DNA from 2 places in the Streptomyces sp. NBC_01190 genome. Region 2 is predicted to be linked to the other one. Evidence: riboswitches for the same ligand, from Rfam matches in the RefSeq annotation. Region 2 holds a riboswitch; the other holds the start of a gene.
The links. A riboswitch is a leader RNA that binds a small molecule or an ion and turns the genes downstream of it on or off. The one in region 2 is predicted to bind glycine.
Positions count from the first base shown of each region.

Region 1: it holds a riboswitch for glycine, as region 2 does, so the genes downstream of both, gcvP (aminomethyl-transferring glycine dehydrogenase) here and gcvT (glycine cleavage system aminomethyltransferase GcvT) in region 2, are expected to answer to the same signal.

Region 1 covers NZ_CP108580.1:672,245-679,816, reverse strand. Annotated here, with positions in the region: gene OG519_RS02940 (MerR family transcriptional regulator) at 1-361, shown strand, start outside; gene OG519_RS02935 (bifunctional nuclease family protein) at 466-939, shown strand; gene OG519_RS02930 (MerR family transcriptional regulator) at 1,214-1,759, shown strand; gene OG519_RS02925 (DNA polymerase IV) at 1,820-3,148, shown strand; gene OG519_RS02920 (PRC-barrel domain-containing protein) at 3,161-3,571, opposite strand; glycine riboswitch at 3,763-3,871, shown strand; gene gcvP (aminomethyl-transferring glycine dehydrogenase) at 4,050-7,031, shown strand; gene OG519_RS02910 (DUF5999 family protein) at 7,246-7,452, opposite strand.
Region 2 covers NZ_CP108580.1:6,012,041-6,019,612, forward strand. Annotated here, with positions in the region: gene OG519_RS25345 (SAM-dependent methyltransferase) at 1-331, opposite strand, end outside; gene OG519_RS25350 (hypothetical protein) at 378-809, opposite strand; gene OG519_RS25355 (L-serine ammonia-lyase) at 999-2,384, opposite strand; gene glyA (serine hydroxymethyltransferase) at 2,630-3,895, opposite strand; gene gcvH (glycine cleavage system protein GcvH) at 3,947-4,327, opposite strand; gene gcvT (glycine cleavage system aminomethyltransferase GcvT) at 4,596-5,711, opposite strand; glycine riboswitch at 5,907-6,003, opposite strand; gene OG519_RS25375 (enhanced serine sensitivity protein SseB) at 6,172-6,933, shown strand; gene OG519_RS25380 (enhanced serine sensitivity protein SseB C-terminal domain-containing protein) at 7,272-7,572, shown strand, end outside.

The DNA.
Region 1 (7,572 bases), 5.3 Mb from region 2:
GATCGGCCGGGCGGAACTGCTGGCCGCCACCGGGGCGGGTGCGGACGAGCTGGCGCAGTGGGAGTCGTTCGGGCTGGTGGAGGCGGGCCGGGACGGCGGCTACGACGCCGAGGCGGTCACGGTGGGACGGCTCATCGCGGAGCTGGGCCGATTCGGCCTGGAACCGCGCCATCTGCGGGCCGTGAAGGCCGCCGCGGACCGGGAGGCGGGCCTGGTGGAGCAGCTGGTGGCGCCGCTGCGGCGGCACCGGAATCCGCAGACCAGGGCACACGCCGAGGCCACCGCCCAGGAGCTGGCCGCGCTCTCCGTACGGCTGCATGCCGCGATGGTGCGCTCCGCGCTTCGGGTACTTCCGCGCTGACCGGGTGTTTCCGGCCGCCGCGGGACCATCCGGAAGGGTTCGGGCGGCGGCGTGGCGGGGTCCCCGACTACCCAAACCCGGCGAGCACGGCCTAGGGTTGCTGTGTGAACGAGCTCGACGTTGTGGGTGTCCGGGTCGAAATGCCCTCCAACCAACCGATCGTGCTCCTGCGTGAAGTGGGAGGCGACCGGTACCTGCCCATCTGGATCGGGCCGGGGGAGGCGACGGCCATCGCTTTCGCGCAGCAGGGCATGACGCCTGCGCGACCGCTGACCCATGACCTCTTCAAGGACGTGCTGGAGGCGGTCGGCCAGACGCTCACCGAGGTGCGCATCACCGACCTGCGCGAGGGTGTCTTCTACGCGGAGCTGGTGTTCGCCAGCGGGGTCGAGGTCAGTGCCCGCCCGTCCGACGCCATAGCGCTCGCCCTGCGGACCGGGACGCCGATCTACGGCAGCGACGGGGTGCTGGACGACGCCGGTATCGCCATCCCGGACGAGCAGGAGGACGAGGTGGAGAAGTTCCGCGAGTTCCTCGACCAGATCTCTCCCGAGGACTTCGGTACCAGCAACCAGTGACCAGGCGCAGCACGGCCGGCGGCAAGGTTGCCGCCGGCGGGCCATTCGAGCGACCGTTCCCGGTTCGCGATCACGCCAAACCACTCCTGGGGCGAATATCACTCGGCGTGCCGAGTGTGGCGATCGTTGACGCACCCCGGGTGACTCCCTACCGTCGGTGGAGAAAGTCCGGTGGCACGTGCGCGCGGCCACAGGACGTGAAGGGACGGAGGGCGGCGTGAGAAGTACCGGCGACGGTCTGGCGACCGGCGGCCCATATCCGCCCAGGGGGGCATTGGCACGCGCCGCGGCCGAGGTGGACGGCGGGCCCGCACCGGACACAGAGGCGGAGCAGGTCGGCTATCGCGGGCCGACGGCCTGCGCGGCGACCGGCATCACCTACCGGCAACTCGACTACTGGGCGCGCACCGGCCTGGTCGAGCCGAGCGTGCGGCCCGCCTACGGGTCGGGCACGCAGCGGCTCTACAGCTTCCGCGACGTGGTGGTGCTGAAGATCGTCAAGAGACTGCTGGACACGGGGGTCTCGCTCCAGAACATCCGCACCGCCGTGCAGCACCTGCGGTCGGTCGGACCGGCCGAACTCGCCAGGATGACCCTGATGAGCGATGGCGCCACCGTCTACGAGTGCACCTCGCCCGACGAGGTGGTGGAGCTTCTCCAGGGCGGCCAGGGCGTCTTCGGTATCGCGGTGGGCGTGGTCTGGCGGGATGTGGAGAGCGCGCTGTCCACCATGCACGGTGAGCGGGTCGACACCGGCGAGACCCTGGTCGGCCACAATCCCGCCGACGAGCTCGCCAAGCGGCGCAACCGGGCGGTCTGAGCGGCGCCGCGCCGTACATGTGTACGGTGCCTGTCGGTGGTGTGCGGCACGATCGACGGTGTGAGAAGTACGCCGACGATCCTGCATCTGGACATGGACGCGTTCTTCGCCGCGGTCGAGCAGGCCTCCAAGCCGAGCCTGCGGGGCAAGCCGGTGGTGGTCGGCGGTCTCGGACCCCGCGGCGTCGTGTCGACCGCGTCCTACGAGGCACGGGTGCACGGCGTCCACTCCGCGATGGCGATGGCCCACGCCCGCCGGCTCAGCCCCAACGCCGCCTATCTCTATCCCCGCTTCCCCCTCTACCGGCGGATCAGTGAGACGGTCATGGCGCTGCTCGCCGAGGAGTCGCCGCTGATAGAGCCGCTCAGTCTCGACGAGGCGTTTCTCGACCTGCTCGCCGCCGAGCGGGACGACGACCCGCGGGAGGTCGCGGTCCGGCTGCGGGCCCGGATCCACGCGGCGACCGGCCTGACCGCCTCGGTCGGTCTGGCCGGCTCCAAGCTGCTGGCGAAGATCGCCTCGGAGCGGGCCAAGCCGGACGGCCTGCTGGTGGTCGAGCCCGGCACCGAGCGCGCCCTGCTCGACCCGCTGCCGGTCCGTACGCTGTGGGGCGTCGGACCGGCCACCGCCGAGCATCTGCGGAGGGCGGGCATCGCGACCGTCGCCGAGATCGCGCAGTCGGGTGAGGCGGAGCTGGTCCGGCTGCTCGGCAAGGCACACGGCGCCTCGCTCTACGCCATGGCGGCCGGCCTCGACAACCGGCCGGTGGTCGCCGACCGGGATGTGAAGTCGATCTCCGTCGAGGACACCTTCGACACCGACCTCACCGACCGCGCCCAGGTGCGGTCGCAGATCGACCGGCTCGCCGACCGCTGCGTCCAGCGGCTGCGCGGCGCCGGCCGTTCCGGCCGGACCGTCGTGGTCAAGGTCCGGCGGTACGACTTCTCCACCCTCACCCGGTCCGAGACGCTGCGCGCCCCCACCGACGATCCGGTGGTCGTACGGGAGACGGCGCGCCGGCTGATCGAGACGGTGGACACCACCGGCGGCGTACGGCTGCTCGGGGTCGGCGTGGCCGGCCTCGCCGACTTCACCCAGGAGGACCTCTTCGCGCAGCACGCCGGGAGCCGGCCGACCGAGGACGACACGCCCGAGGCGACACCCGCACGGCCGGCGCCCTCACCCGAACAGCCCAACCGCTGGCTGCCCGGTCAGGATGTCACCCATGTGGAGTACGGCGCCGGGTGGGTGCAGGGCAGCGGGGTCGGCCGGGTGACGGTCCGTTTCGAGGTGCCCGCCGACACCGCGCCCGGCCGGGTGCGCACCTTCGCGGTGGACGACCCGGCGCTCGCGCACAGCGAGGCGCTTCCACTGGTCGTCACTCCGTAGCCGCTGAGCCGCTCAACTGCGGCCCGACGCCGGTCCGGAGCCCTCCTCGCCGTCGGACAGGCCGCCGCCGAAGTCACGTTCCGGGGGCGGCTGCGGCTCCTCGTCCGACCGGGGCACGTCCATGCCGTAGTGGTGGTAGAGCTGCAACTCCTGCTCGGGCGACAGGTGCCGGCCCACGCCGAAGTCCGGTGCGTCCCTGATCAGCGACTTCTTGAACGGCACCCGCAGTTCCTCGTTCACCAGCTCACTCGGCTCCAGCGGCACGAAGGCGTCCCGGGTGAAGAGCCCGGTGCGCACCGCCGCCCACTCCGGCACTCCCGTCGCGTCGTCGAGATACACCTCGTCCACGGTGCCGATCTTCGAACCGTCACGGTCCAAAGCACGGCGGCCGATCAGGCTGCGCGGATCGATGTCCGTCTGCACGGTCCCTCCAACCAACAACCAACCCAAGAACCAAACAGCGGCCAACCGGTGACCCGCTGACGACGCATGTTGCTGGGTACCACGAAAAGCCACATCGGAGGCGGTGTCGACTCGGGCGCCGGCGTGATGTGCGTCGCGCCGGCGGGCACGGACGCCGGGAAAGGCTCGCTGGTAGGCTGGAGACCGACTGCCGACCCCCTGCGGGAGAGTCTTCCGACCGTACGGTGATGTACGGGACGGAGGCGCCGAAGGAGCAAATCCTCCCCGGAATCTCTCAGGCATCCGTACCGCGTGGGCGAGGTCACTCTGGAAAGCAGGTACGCCCCCGGAACCTCGGGAACGTGTCCTCACCGACGGTGCAAGCCGCTCTCGACCCGGCGGTGAAGCTCTCAGGTTCCGATGACAGAGGGGGAGGCCGTAAGGGTGTCCGCGCCGCGGCACCCCCGAAGGTCGTTGTGACCAAGGAGGGCCTCCGCAGATGACCGATCAGCGTACTCATCGCGATCACCGCGAAACCGGCGATCCCCGCCGCCCGCGCGACCCGCGCGCCGGCCGGGCCTCCCTCGCCGAGTTGGAAGCCGGCACCCCCTTCGCCCAGCGCCACATCGGCCCCGACGCCGGCGCCGAGGCCAAGATGCTCGCCCAGGTGGGGTACGGCTCGCTCGACGAGCTGACCGACGCCGCCGTACCGGACAGCATCAAGAGCTCCGAGGCGCTCCGGCTGCCGCCCGCGCGCACCGAGGCGGAGGTCGTCGCCGAACTGCGCGCGCTGGCCGACCGCAACCAGGTGCTGGCCCCGATGATCGGCCTCGGCTACTACGGCACCTTCACGCCGCCGGTCATCCTGCGCAATGTGATGGAAAACCCCGCCTGGTACACGGCCTACACCCCGTACCAGCCGGAGATCTCGCAGGGCCGTCTCGAGGCGCTGCTCAACTTCCAGACCGTCGTCGCCGACCTCACCGGGCTGCCCACCTCCGGCGCGTCGCTGCTCGACGAGAGCACCGCCGCGGCCGAGGCGATGGCGCTGTCCCGCCGGGTCGGCAAGGTGAAGCAGGGCGTCTTCCTGGTCGACGCCGACACCTTTCCGCAGACGCTCGCGGTGATCAGGACCCGCGCGGAACCCACCGGTGTCGAGGTGGTCACCGCCGACCTCAGCGGCGGGATACCCGCGGACATCGCCGAGCGCGGTGTGTTCGGCGTGCTGCTCCAGTACCCCGGTGCCTCCGGCGCGGTACGGGACCCGCGGCCGGTGATCGAGCGGGCGCACGAGCTGGGCGCGGTCGTCACCGTGGCCGCCGACCTGCTGGCCCTCACCCTGCTCACCTCGCCCGGCGAGCTGGGCGCGGACATCGCGGTCGGCACCACCCAGCGGTTCGGTGTGCCGATGGGCTTCGGCGGCCCGCACGCCGGCTACATAGCGGTCCGCGACAGCTACGCCCGCAACCTGCCGGGCCGGCTCGTCGGCGTCTCGGTCGACGCCGACGGCGACACCGCCTACCGGCTGGCCCTCCAGACGCGCGAGCAGCACATCCGCCGGGAGAAGGCCACCAGCAACATCTGCACCGCCCAGGTGCTGCTCGCCGTGATGGCGGGCATGTACGCGGTCTACCACGGCCCCGAGGGCCTCGCCGCGATCGCCCGCCGCACCCACCGCTACGCGACCGTGCTGGCGGCCGGTCTGCGCGCGGCCGGTGTCACCGTCGAGCACGCCGGCTACTTCGACACCCTGACCGCGCACGTCCCCGGCCGGGCCGCCCAGGTGGTGGCCGCGGCCCGCGACGCGGGGGTCAACCTGCGGCTCACCGACGCCGACCGGGTCGGCATCGCCTGTGACGAGACCACCGACCGGGCCCGGCTGACCGCCGTACTGGCCGCCTTCGGGGCCGACGGCGGCAACGGCGGCGGCACCGGGGAGGACGCCGGGGACCTCGACGCGCTGGACGCCGCCACCGACGACGCGCTGCCCGCGGCCCTGCTGCGCACCGAGCCGTATCTGACCCATCCCGTCTTCCACCAGCACCGCAGCGAGACCGCCATGCTGCGCTACCTGCGGCGCCTGGCCGACCGCGACTACGCGCTGGACCGCGGCATGATCCCGCTCGGCTCGTGCACCATGAAGCTCAACGCCACCACCGAGATGGAGCCGGTCACCTGGCCGGAGTTCGGCGCCCTGCACCCCTTCGCGCCGGCCGAGCAGGCCGAGGGCTACCTCGAGCTGATCCACGGTCTCGAGGACCAGCTCGCCGAGGTGACCGGATACGACAAGGTCAGCCTGCAGCCCAACGCCGGGTCGCAGGGCGAGTTCGCGGGCCTGCTCGCGGTGCGCGCCTACCACCGCGCCAACGGCGACACCGGCCGTACCGTCTGCCTGATCCCGTCCTCCGCGCACGGCACCAACGCGGCCAGCGCGGTGATGGCCGGCCTGCGCGTCGTCGTGGTGAAGACCGGGGAGAACGGCGATGTGGACGTCGCCGATCTGCACGCCAAGATCGAGCAGCACCGCGACCAGCTCGCGGTGCTGATGGTCACCTACCCGTCCACGCACGGCGTCTTCGAGGACAACATCACCGACATCTGCGCGGCCGTGCACGACGCCGGCGGCCAGGTCTACGTGGACGGCGCCAACCTCAACGCCCTGGTGGGCCTGGCCAGGCCCGGCCGGTTCGGCGCGGACGTGTCGCACCTCAACCTGCACAAGACCTTCTGCATCCCGCACGGCGGCGGCGGCCCGGGCATCGGCCCGGTCGCGGTCCGGGCGCACCTCGCGCCCTATCTGCCCAACCATCCGCTCCAGCCCGCCGCGGGCCCGGAGACCGGGGTGGGCCCGGTGTCGGCGGCGCCGTGGGGTTCGGCGGGCATCCTGCCGATCTCCTGGACCTATGTCCGGCTGATGGGCGCCGAGGGCCTCAAGCGCGCCACCCAGATGGCCGTACTCAGCGCCAACTACGTCGCCAAGCGGCTCGAACCGCACTACCCGGTGCTCTACACCGGGCCCGGCGGCCTGGTCGCCCACGAGTGCATCATCGATCTGCGCCCGCTGACCAAGGAGACCGGCGTCAGCGTCGACGACATCGCCAAGCGGCTGATCGACTACGGCTTCCACGCACCGACGATGTCCTTCCCGGTGGCCGGCACGCTGATGATCGAGCCCACCGAGAGCGAGGACCTGGCGGAGCTCGACCGTTTCTGCGACGCGATGATCGCGATCCGCGGCGAGGCCGACCGGGTGACGGCCGGCGAGTGGCCCGCCGACGACAACCCGCTGCGCGGCGCCCCGCACACCGCGGCCGCGCTCGGCGGCGACTGGACGCACGCCTACAGCCGTGCGGAGGCGGTCTTCCCGAGCGGGGTGTCGGCCGCCGACAAGTACTGGCCGCCGGTGCGCCGGATCGACGGCGCGTTCGGCGACCGCAACCTGGTCTGCTCCTGCCCGCCGCTCTCGGAGTACGACCACTGAGCCCGGCCTGACGCCTTCGGGCCGACGTGCCGACCTGCCGACGTGCTCCGACGTGCTCCGACGTACGGTCGCCGACATGGCGAAGCCGGTCCTGCTCCTGACAGCGGGACCGGCTGTGTACGGAATCCCGTCCGGAATCCGGTACGGAGTGTCGTACGGAACGGCGGCGGGCGGCGGGAGGGGACGTGACGAGCCGCCGGGTGTGCCGCGGCGGTCAGGCCGCGGTGGTGATCTGCCCGGCCCCCAGCGGCCGGTGCGGCGCGATGATCTGCCCGTCGGGCAGGATCTCGCCGGTGTCCTCGAAGAGCAGTACCCCGTTGCACAGGAGGCTCCAGCCCTGCTCCGGGTGGTGGGCCACGGTATAGGCGGCGTCACGGTCGGGACCTTCTGCGGTCGGGCATTGCGGCTGGTGCTGGCACATGGTGGCTGCTGTCTTTCGCTGCGAGAAGTGGGCGGCGCTGGTGGCGGTTCCTGCCTCGTGCATGTCGGTCGTCCCCCCGTTCACGGTGCGGGCCGTCCCAGTGTTGCTCTCCCCGGCCCG
Region 2 (7,572 bases):
GGTCGAGTCCGTCGACGTGCAGGAGGCGGCAGCGGGAGACGCCGAGCCAGTTGCGGCGGCGCATGTTGCGGTGGCCGAAGATGCCGACCGGGGGCCAGTCGGGGTTGTCGCGGGGCCGGCGGGCGCCGGGGTGGAGGTCGGCGGGGTCGGTGAGGTGGAAGCGGAAGACGATCTCGAGGTGGCTGAAGTCGGCGAGTCCGGCGGTGGAATCCGCTGGGAAGGCGGGGTCGATCCGGATGATGGACCGGGTGCCGCCCCAGTAGTCGTCCGTGGGTTCCTTGCGCCCGCCGACGACGTGGGCCAGCGCCGTGACCTCGTACGATTCGCTCACCGTTTCCCCTTTCCCGGCACGCTGGCCGGGCAGTGCGCCAAGGCTGTCAGGCTACCGGGCGCCCCAGGAACTGGGCCGCCCGGACGTCGAGTTCGGCCACCGCGTCAATACCCCGCCGCCGGAAGGGCGACAGCGCACGCCGCATGTCCACCACCGTCTGACGGGTGCGGCCGGAGGTGACGCCCGCCATGGCGTCGAGCGCGCGATTCCAGGTGGCACACGCCTCCTCCACCCGGCCGGTCGTGGCCTGGATGGAGCCTAGACAGCCGAGAGGTACCGCATGGGTGCTGGAGAAGCTCGTGGCGTTGCGGGTGCGGACGCTGCGGCGGAACTCCCGCAAGGCGCCTCCCGTATCGGCGGATGCCTGGAGTGTGCGGGCCGTCTCGTGGGCGAGGCTGGCCTCGCCGAAGAAGAACGTCCGCCCCGGCTCCTCGCGATCAGGGCCGGCGGACGCGAGGTCGTCCTCGGCTCGCAACAAGGCTGCGGCGGAGCCGCGTTGATCGCCGGTGTGGGCCAGGGCCCGGGCGTGAACGACGCCGAGAAGTGCCCGTTCGCGCGGGGAGGCGAGCCGCTCAAGACCTGTGGATCGGTTCCCATTCCGCCGTGCGAGCACGGAAGGCTCCGACCGTGCGAAAGATGGGCAACCCCAGGCCCGCTCCTGAAAAGCTCAGCACTCGATGACGTTGACCGCGAGGCCGCCGCGGGCGGTTTCCTTGTATTTGACCTTCATGTCCGCGCCGGTCTCCTTCATCGTTTTGATGACCTTGTCGAGGGAGACGTGGTGGCGGCCGTCGCCGCGCATCGCCATGCGCGCGGCGGTGACCGCCTTCACCGCGGCCATGCCGTTGCGTTCGATGCAGGGGATCTGGACCAGGCCGCCGACCGGGTCGCAGGTGAGGCCGAGGTTGTGCTCCATACCGATCTCGGCGGCGTTCTCCACCTGTTCGGGGGTGCCGCCGAGGATCTCGGCGAGGCCGCCGGCGGCCATGGAGCAGGCGGAGCCGACCTCGCCCTGGCAGCCGACCTCGGCGCCGGAGATGGAGGCGTTCTCCTTGAAGAGCATGCCGATCGCGCCCGCGGCCAGCAGATAGCGGACGATCGCGTCCTCCTGGTCGCCCTGGGGCATCCGCGGGTCGGCGACGAAGTCGAGGTAGTAGTGGAGGACGGCCGGGATGATGCCGGCCGCGCCGTTGGTGGGCGCGGTGACGACCCGGCCGCCGGCCGCGTTCTCCTCGTTGACGGCCATGGCGTAGAGGGTGACCCACTCCATGGCGTGGACCGCCGGGTCTCCCTCGGCCCGCAGTTGGCGGGCCGACTGCGCGGCACGGCGGCGGACCTTCAGGCCGCCGGGGAGTATGCCCTCGCGGGCCATGCCCCGGGCCACGCACTCCCGCATGACCTGCCAGATCTCCAGCAGCCCGGCCCGGATCTGCTCCTCCGTACGCCACGCCTTCTCGTTCTCCAGCATCAGCGCGGAGATCGACAGACCCGTCTCGCGCGCCAGCCGCAGCAGTTCGTCGCCGGTACGGAAGGGGTGCCGCAGGGCCGTGTCGTCGAGCTTGATCCGGTCCTGGCCGACCGCCTCCTCGTCCACCACGAAGCCGCCGCCGACCGAGTAGTACGTCTTCTCCAGCACGGTCGCGCCGGCCGTGTCGTAGGCGGCCAGGGTCATCCCGTTGGCGTGATAGGGCAGCGAGCGCCGCCGGTGCAGTACGAGGTCGGTCTCCGGGTCGAAGTCGATCTCGTGGGCGCCGAGCAGGTTCAGCCGACGGGCGCCGCGGATCCTGGCCACCTCGTCGTCCGCGGTCTCGATGTCGACCGTGCGGGGGGAGCGGCCGGACAGGCCGAGCAGGACCGCCTTCGGGGTGCCGTGGCCGTGGCCCGTCGCGCCCAGCGAACCGAAGAGCTCGGCGCGGACGGTGGCGGTGTGCGCGAGCAGTCCCTCTTTCTTCAGCCGGTGCGCGAAGATCCCGGCGGCCCGCATCGGACCCACGGTGTGCGAACTGGAGGGACCGATGCCGATGGAGAAGAGGTCGAAGACCGAAATGGCCACGGGTGCGTACTCCTCGATTGCGCGGACACCGTTGTCCACGGGTGGCGCCGCGGTCGCGCGGGCCGGGTGGTGCGGGTGGGTGCCCGCCGGGTGGTGCGGGCGGGACGACCGGGTCACGGCGTCCCGCCCGTACAAACGTAACCGCTGCCAGGGCCTGACCCGGCCCCGGCGACGGGTGGAGCCGGTCCGACCGGGCCCAGGTGACCGATGGACCCGATCCGAAAGGGCCCCGTCGACGGATGGCGTCAGCCGGCCAGGCCCGGGTACAGCGGGTGCGCGGCCGCCAGCGCGCTGACCCGCTCGCGCAGCGCCGCCGCGTCGTACGTCGGCTTCAGCGCTTCGGCGATCACATCGGCGACCTCGCGGAAGTCCTCGGCGCCGAAGCCGCGGGTGGCGAGCGCCGGGGTGCCGATGCGCAGCCCCGAGGTGACCATCGGGGGGCGGGGGTCGTTGGGGATGGCGTTGCGGTTGACGGTGATACCGATCTCGTGCAGCCGGTCCTCGGCCTGCCGGCCGTCGAGCACCGAGTCGCGCAGGTCGACGAGGACCAGGTGGACATCGGTACCGCCGGAGAGCACCGAGACACCGGCCTCGGCGAGGTCGGGACCGACCAGCCGCTCGGCGAGGATCCGCGCGCCTTCGAGCGTACGGGCCTGCCGGTCCTTGAACTCGTCGGTCGCCGCGGCCTTGAAGGCGACCGCCTTCGCCGCGATCACATGCTCCAGCGGGCCGCCCTGCTGACCGGGGAAGACCGCCGAGTTGATCTTCTTCGCCAGCAGCGCCTTGCTCAGGATCACGCCGCCGCGCGGGCCGCCGAGGGTCTTGTGGGTCGTGGTGGTGACCACGTCCGCGTACGGCACGGGCGAGGGGTGCAGCCCGGCCGCCACCAGGCCCGCGAAGTGGGCCATATCGACCATCAGATAAGCGCCCACCTCATCGGCGATCCGCCGGAACTCGGCGAAGTCGAGCTGCCGCGGGTACGCCGACCAGCCCGCCACGATGAGCTGCGGCCGGTGCTCCTTGGCCAGCCGTTCGACCTCGGCCATGTCGACCAGGCCGGTCTTCGCGTCCACGTGGTAAGCGGCGACGTTGTACAGCTTGCCGGAGAAGTTGATCTTCATACCGTGGGTCAGGTGGCCGCCGTGCGCCAGATCGAGGCCCAGGATGGTGTCACCCGGGTTGATCAGGGCGAACATCGCCGCCGCGTTGGCCTGGGCGCCCGAGTGCGGCTGTACGTTCGCCGCCTCGGCGCCGAACAGCTCCTTCACCCGGTCGATGGCGAGCTGCTCGACCACGTCGACGTACTCGCAGCCGCCGTAGTAGCGGCGGCCGGGGTAGCCCTCGGCGTACTTGTTGGTCAGCACCGAGCCCTGGGCCTCGAGCACCGCCACCGGAGCGAAGTTCTCCGACGCGATCATCTCCAGGGTGGACTGCTGGCGGTGCAGCTCGGCGTCGATCGCGGCGGCGACGTCCGGGTCGAACTCATGCAGGGACTGGTTGAGCAGGGACATGGGACCTTCCTGGTCGCGGGAGGGGGAGCGAGGGCGGGAGCGGGAAGCGGCTCAGCCGGCGGTGAAGGCCTCGTAGTCGGCGGCGGACAGCAGATCCGACGCCTCCTGCGACACCTTCACCTTGAAGAGCCAGCCGCCCTCGAAGGGCGCCGAGTTGACCAGGGACGGGTCGTCCACCACATCCTGGTTGGCCTCGGTGACCTCGCCGGAGACCGGGGAGTACAGATCGCTGACGGACTTGGTGGATTCCAGCTCGCCACAGGTCTCCCCTGCGGTGACGGTCGCGCCGACCTCGGGGAGCTGGACGAACACGACATCGCCGAGTGAGTCGGCGGCGTGCGAGGTGATACCCACGGTGGCGACCCCGTCGACCGGGGCGGCGAGCCACTCGTGCTCTTTGCTGTAACGGAGCTGCTCAGGATTGATGGTCATGACGGAATTCTCCCGGATGGATCGGTGTGGTCGCGCGGGGCCACGCGACACGGCGGAGCCGCGGAATCCGCGGGCCCGCCCGCACGGCGGAGCGAAGGATCGGGTAGGTGTGACAGCGGGGAAGCCGGACAGCGGGACAGCGGGACCGGCAGGAAGCGGGACAGGCAAGAAGCAGGGAAGCGGGACGGCCAGGGATCAGGAAGCGGGCGGCCCGGTCAGCGGGAGCGAGCAAGCGGGCGGCGAAGGAGCCGCGAGCCGCCGGCAGGCGTCAGCGCTCGCGCTTGTAGAACGGCAGCGCCACGACCCGGTGCGGCTCCCGCGTCCCGCGGATGTCCACCGCGACCCCCGCCGTGCCGGGCGCCGCGTGCGACGCCTCCACGTACGCCATCGCGATCGGCACCCCGAGGGTCGGCGACGGAGCGCCCGACGTGACCTCGCCGATCACCGTGCCGTCGGCGTCCGTCACCGGATAGCCCGAGCGCGGCACCCGGCGGCCCTCGGCGATCAGCCCGACCAGCGTGCGCGGCGGCTGGGCGGCGGCTTTCTCGGCCGCCGCGGCGAGCGCCCGCCGGCCCACGAAGTCACCGGGCTTGTCGAACTTCACCACCCGGCCGAGCCCCGCGTCGAAGGGGGTGACCGCGGCGGTCAGCTCGTGCCCGTACAGCGGCATCCCGGCCTCAAGACGGAGCGTGTCCCGGCAGGACAGTCCGCACGGCACCAGCCCGGCCGCGTGGCCGGCGTCGGTCAGCGCCCGCCACAGCCGTTCGGCGTCGGCCGGCGCGACGAACAGTTCGAAGCCGTCCTCGCCCGTGTAGCCGGTACGGGCGATCAGTGCCCGCACACCGGCGACCGTGCCGGGCAGCCCGGCGTAGTACTTCAGCCCGTCCAGGTCCGCCTCGGTGACCGACTTCAGGATGCCCGGGGCCTCCGGGCCCTGCACGGCCAGCAGCGCGTACGCGTCCCGGTCGTCGCGGACCAGCGCCTCGAAGCCCGCCGCCCGCTCGGTCACCGCGTCCAGCACCGGCTGCGCGTTGGCCGCGTTGGCGACGATCATGAACTCCTGCTCGCCGAGCCGGTAGACGATCAGGTCGTCCAGGATGCCGCCGTCCGGCGCGCAGATCATCGTGTAGCGGGCCCGGCCCACCGCGAGCGCGGACAGATGGCCGACCAGCGCGTGGTCGAGGGCCTGGCCGGCCTGCGGTCCCGTCACGGTGATCTCGCCCATGTGCGAGAGGTCGAAGAGACCGGCCCGGGTACGGACCGCCTGGTGCTCCTCGCGCTCGCTCGCGTACCGCAGCGGCATGTCCCAGCCGGCGAAGTCGGTCATGGTGGCGCCGAGGGCGCGGTGCAGCGCGTCCAGCGCGGTACGGCGGGGCTGGCTCATGGGCCGGCTCAGGGACTGGCTCGGGGGTTGGCTCATCGGAAAGGGCTCCCAGACGGATCGACGGACGGCGTGGCCAAGCGGTGAAACCTGGCCTCCCCATCTGTCATCGGAACCTGAGAGGTTCACCGTGACCCGTTGGGGGACGCGGTTTGCACCGTGGGTGGGACCGGGGACCGGTCCGCTTTTCAGATCTGCCTCGCCCGCGCGGTATCTGTGCCTGAGAGATTCAAGGGAGGACTTGCTCCTTCGGCGCCCGCCCCGACCAGGGGCGGAACTCTCCCGCGCGGCCTCGAACGGCCGGTATGCAAGTTGTGCCGCCCATCATCGCATGTCCGTCCTGGGCCCGCCCGGGGCCCCCGCGGCGCTAGGGTTTCCCGGCAACGGCAGGCGGCGGACGCGGCGGGACGGGCGGGGCGGCCGGCAGACGGGCGGGACGAGAAGGATGCACACAGGGATGCGCATGGAGAATCCGGCACCGGACATATGGCCGGAGATATGGCCGGCCAACGAGCTCGAAGAGGTGCTCACCGCGAGCCTCGGCAACCCCTCGGCCACCCCCCGGCTGATGGAGGTGCTCAGCCGGTCCCGGGTGTGGGTGCCGCTGCCCGGCGGCGGTCCGCACCAGCCGGGCTTCGAGCTGCCCACCATGGAGCTGGACGGCGCCCCCTATGTGCCGGTGTTCAGCTCCGAGCAGCAGTTCCGGCTGGCCGCCGAGGGCATGTCCTGCACGGTCGCGCCGGTCCATGAGTTCGCCCGCGGCTTGCCCCCGCTGGTCGGCATGGTGGTGAACCCGGGCGGCGCCGTGGGCGTGCCGGTGCCGCCGGAAGCCGTCGCCGGGCTGTGCCGCCCGGAGCGCGGCGAGCGTGGCGAGCACGGCGCGCCGCGGGCGGGGGCGCGGGTACGGCTGTGGGAACCGGAGCCGGACCAGGAGCCGGTGGACTTCCTGGCCGCGGCCGCCGGCGAGTTCGCGGTCACCCCGGTGGTGCTCACCGCCCGCCGGGCGCTCGCCTCGGTGGAGGAGGGCGCGCCGCAGCTCTTCGTCGGCGTGGAACTCGACCGCTGGCAGGACCAGGACCGGGCCGCCGCGATGGACGCGCTCGGCCGGGCGCTGGGCGCGGTGCCGCTGCCCTGGCAGGTGCAGCTCATTCTGCTCGATGTGGCCCAGGACCCGGTGGGGGACTGGATGCTGGAGATGGTCCGGCCGTTCTTCGGCCGCGACTGACGCCCACCCGGCCCGGGAGCCGGGAGACTCGCGAGAGCCGGGAGAGCCTTGTGCGCCGGGGGAGCCGCAGGTGGCACGGGGGATCGCGCGGGAGCGCGCACGGTCGTCGGCCGACCGCGTATAGGCCGTGTATACGGCACATTTAGCCGGTCCCGCTTGAGTCGGTCAGCGTTCCACCGGGAACACTCGACCTGATTTGATGGGCACGCGGCTCACCCGGACGGGCGCCGCGCGACGAACGAAGGGACGCCTGCCGCCACCGGCACCGGCGGACCGACGGAACACCGGCAGTACCGGTCAGAGCGGCACCACCGAACCAGGGGAAGGAGCGGTCCCACGTGATCGCGGGCGCGCAAGGCGGCGCGGCGGCGGCCGGCCAGTTGGAGCAGACGCTCCTCCAGGTGGTCCCCGGCCGGTTCGACGCTTACGAGAACCTGCTCCGGTCGCTCGCCGACGGCGAGGTGTGGATGCTGCTCTGGCACGGCGCGCCCGGATCCGCCGACGCCCAGTACGGCAGCATGGAGATCGGCGGCCACGGCTACGCGCCCTGTTGCACCTCGCCCCGCGAACTGGCCGCCAGCGGCTGGACCCGCGAGCACGAGATGGTCTCGGGCCGGGACATCGCGCTCACCCTCTACC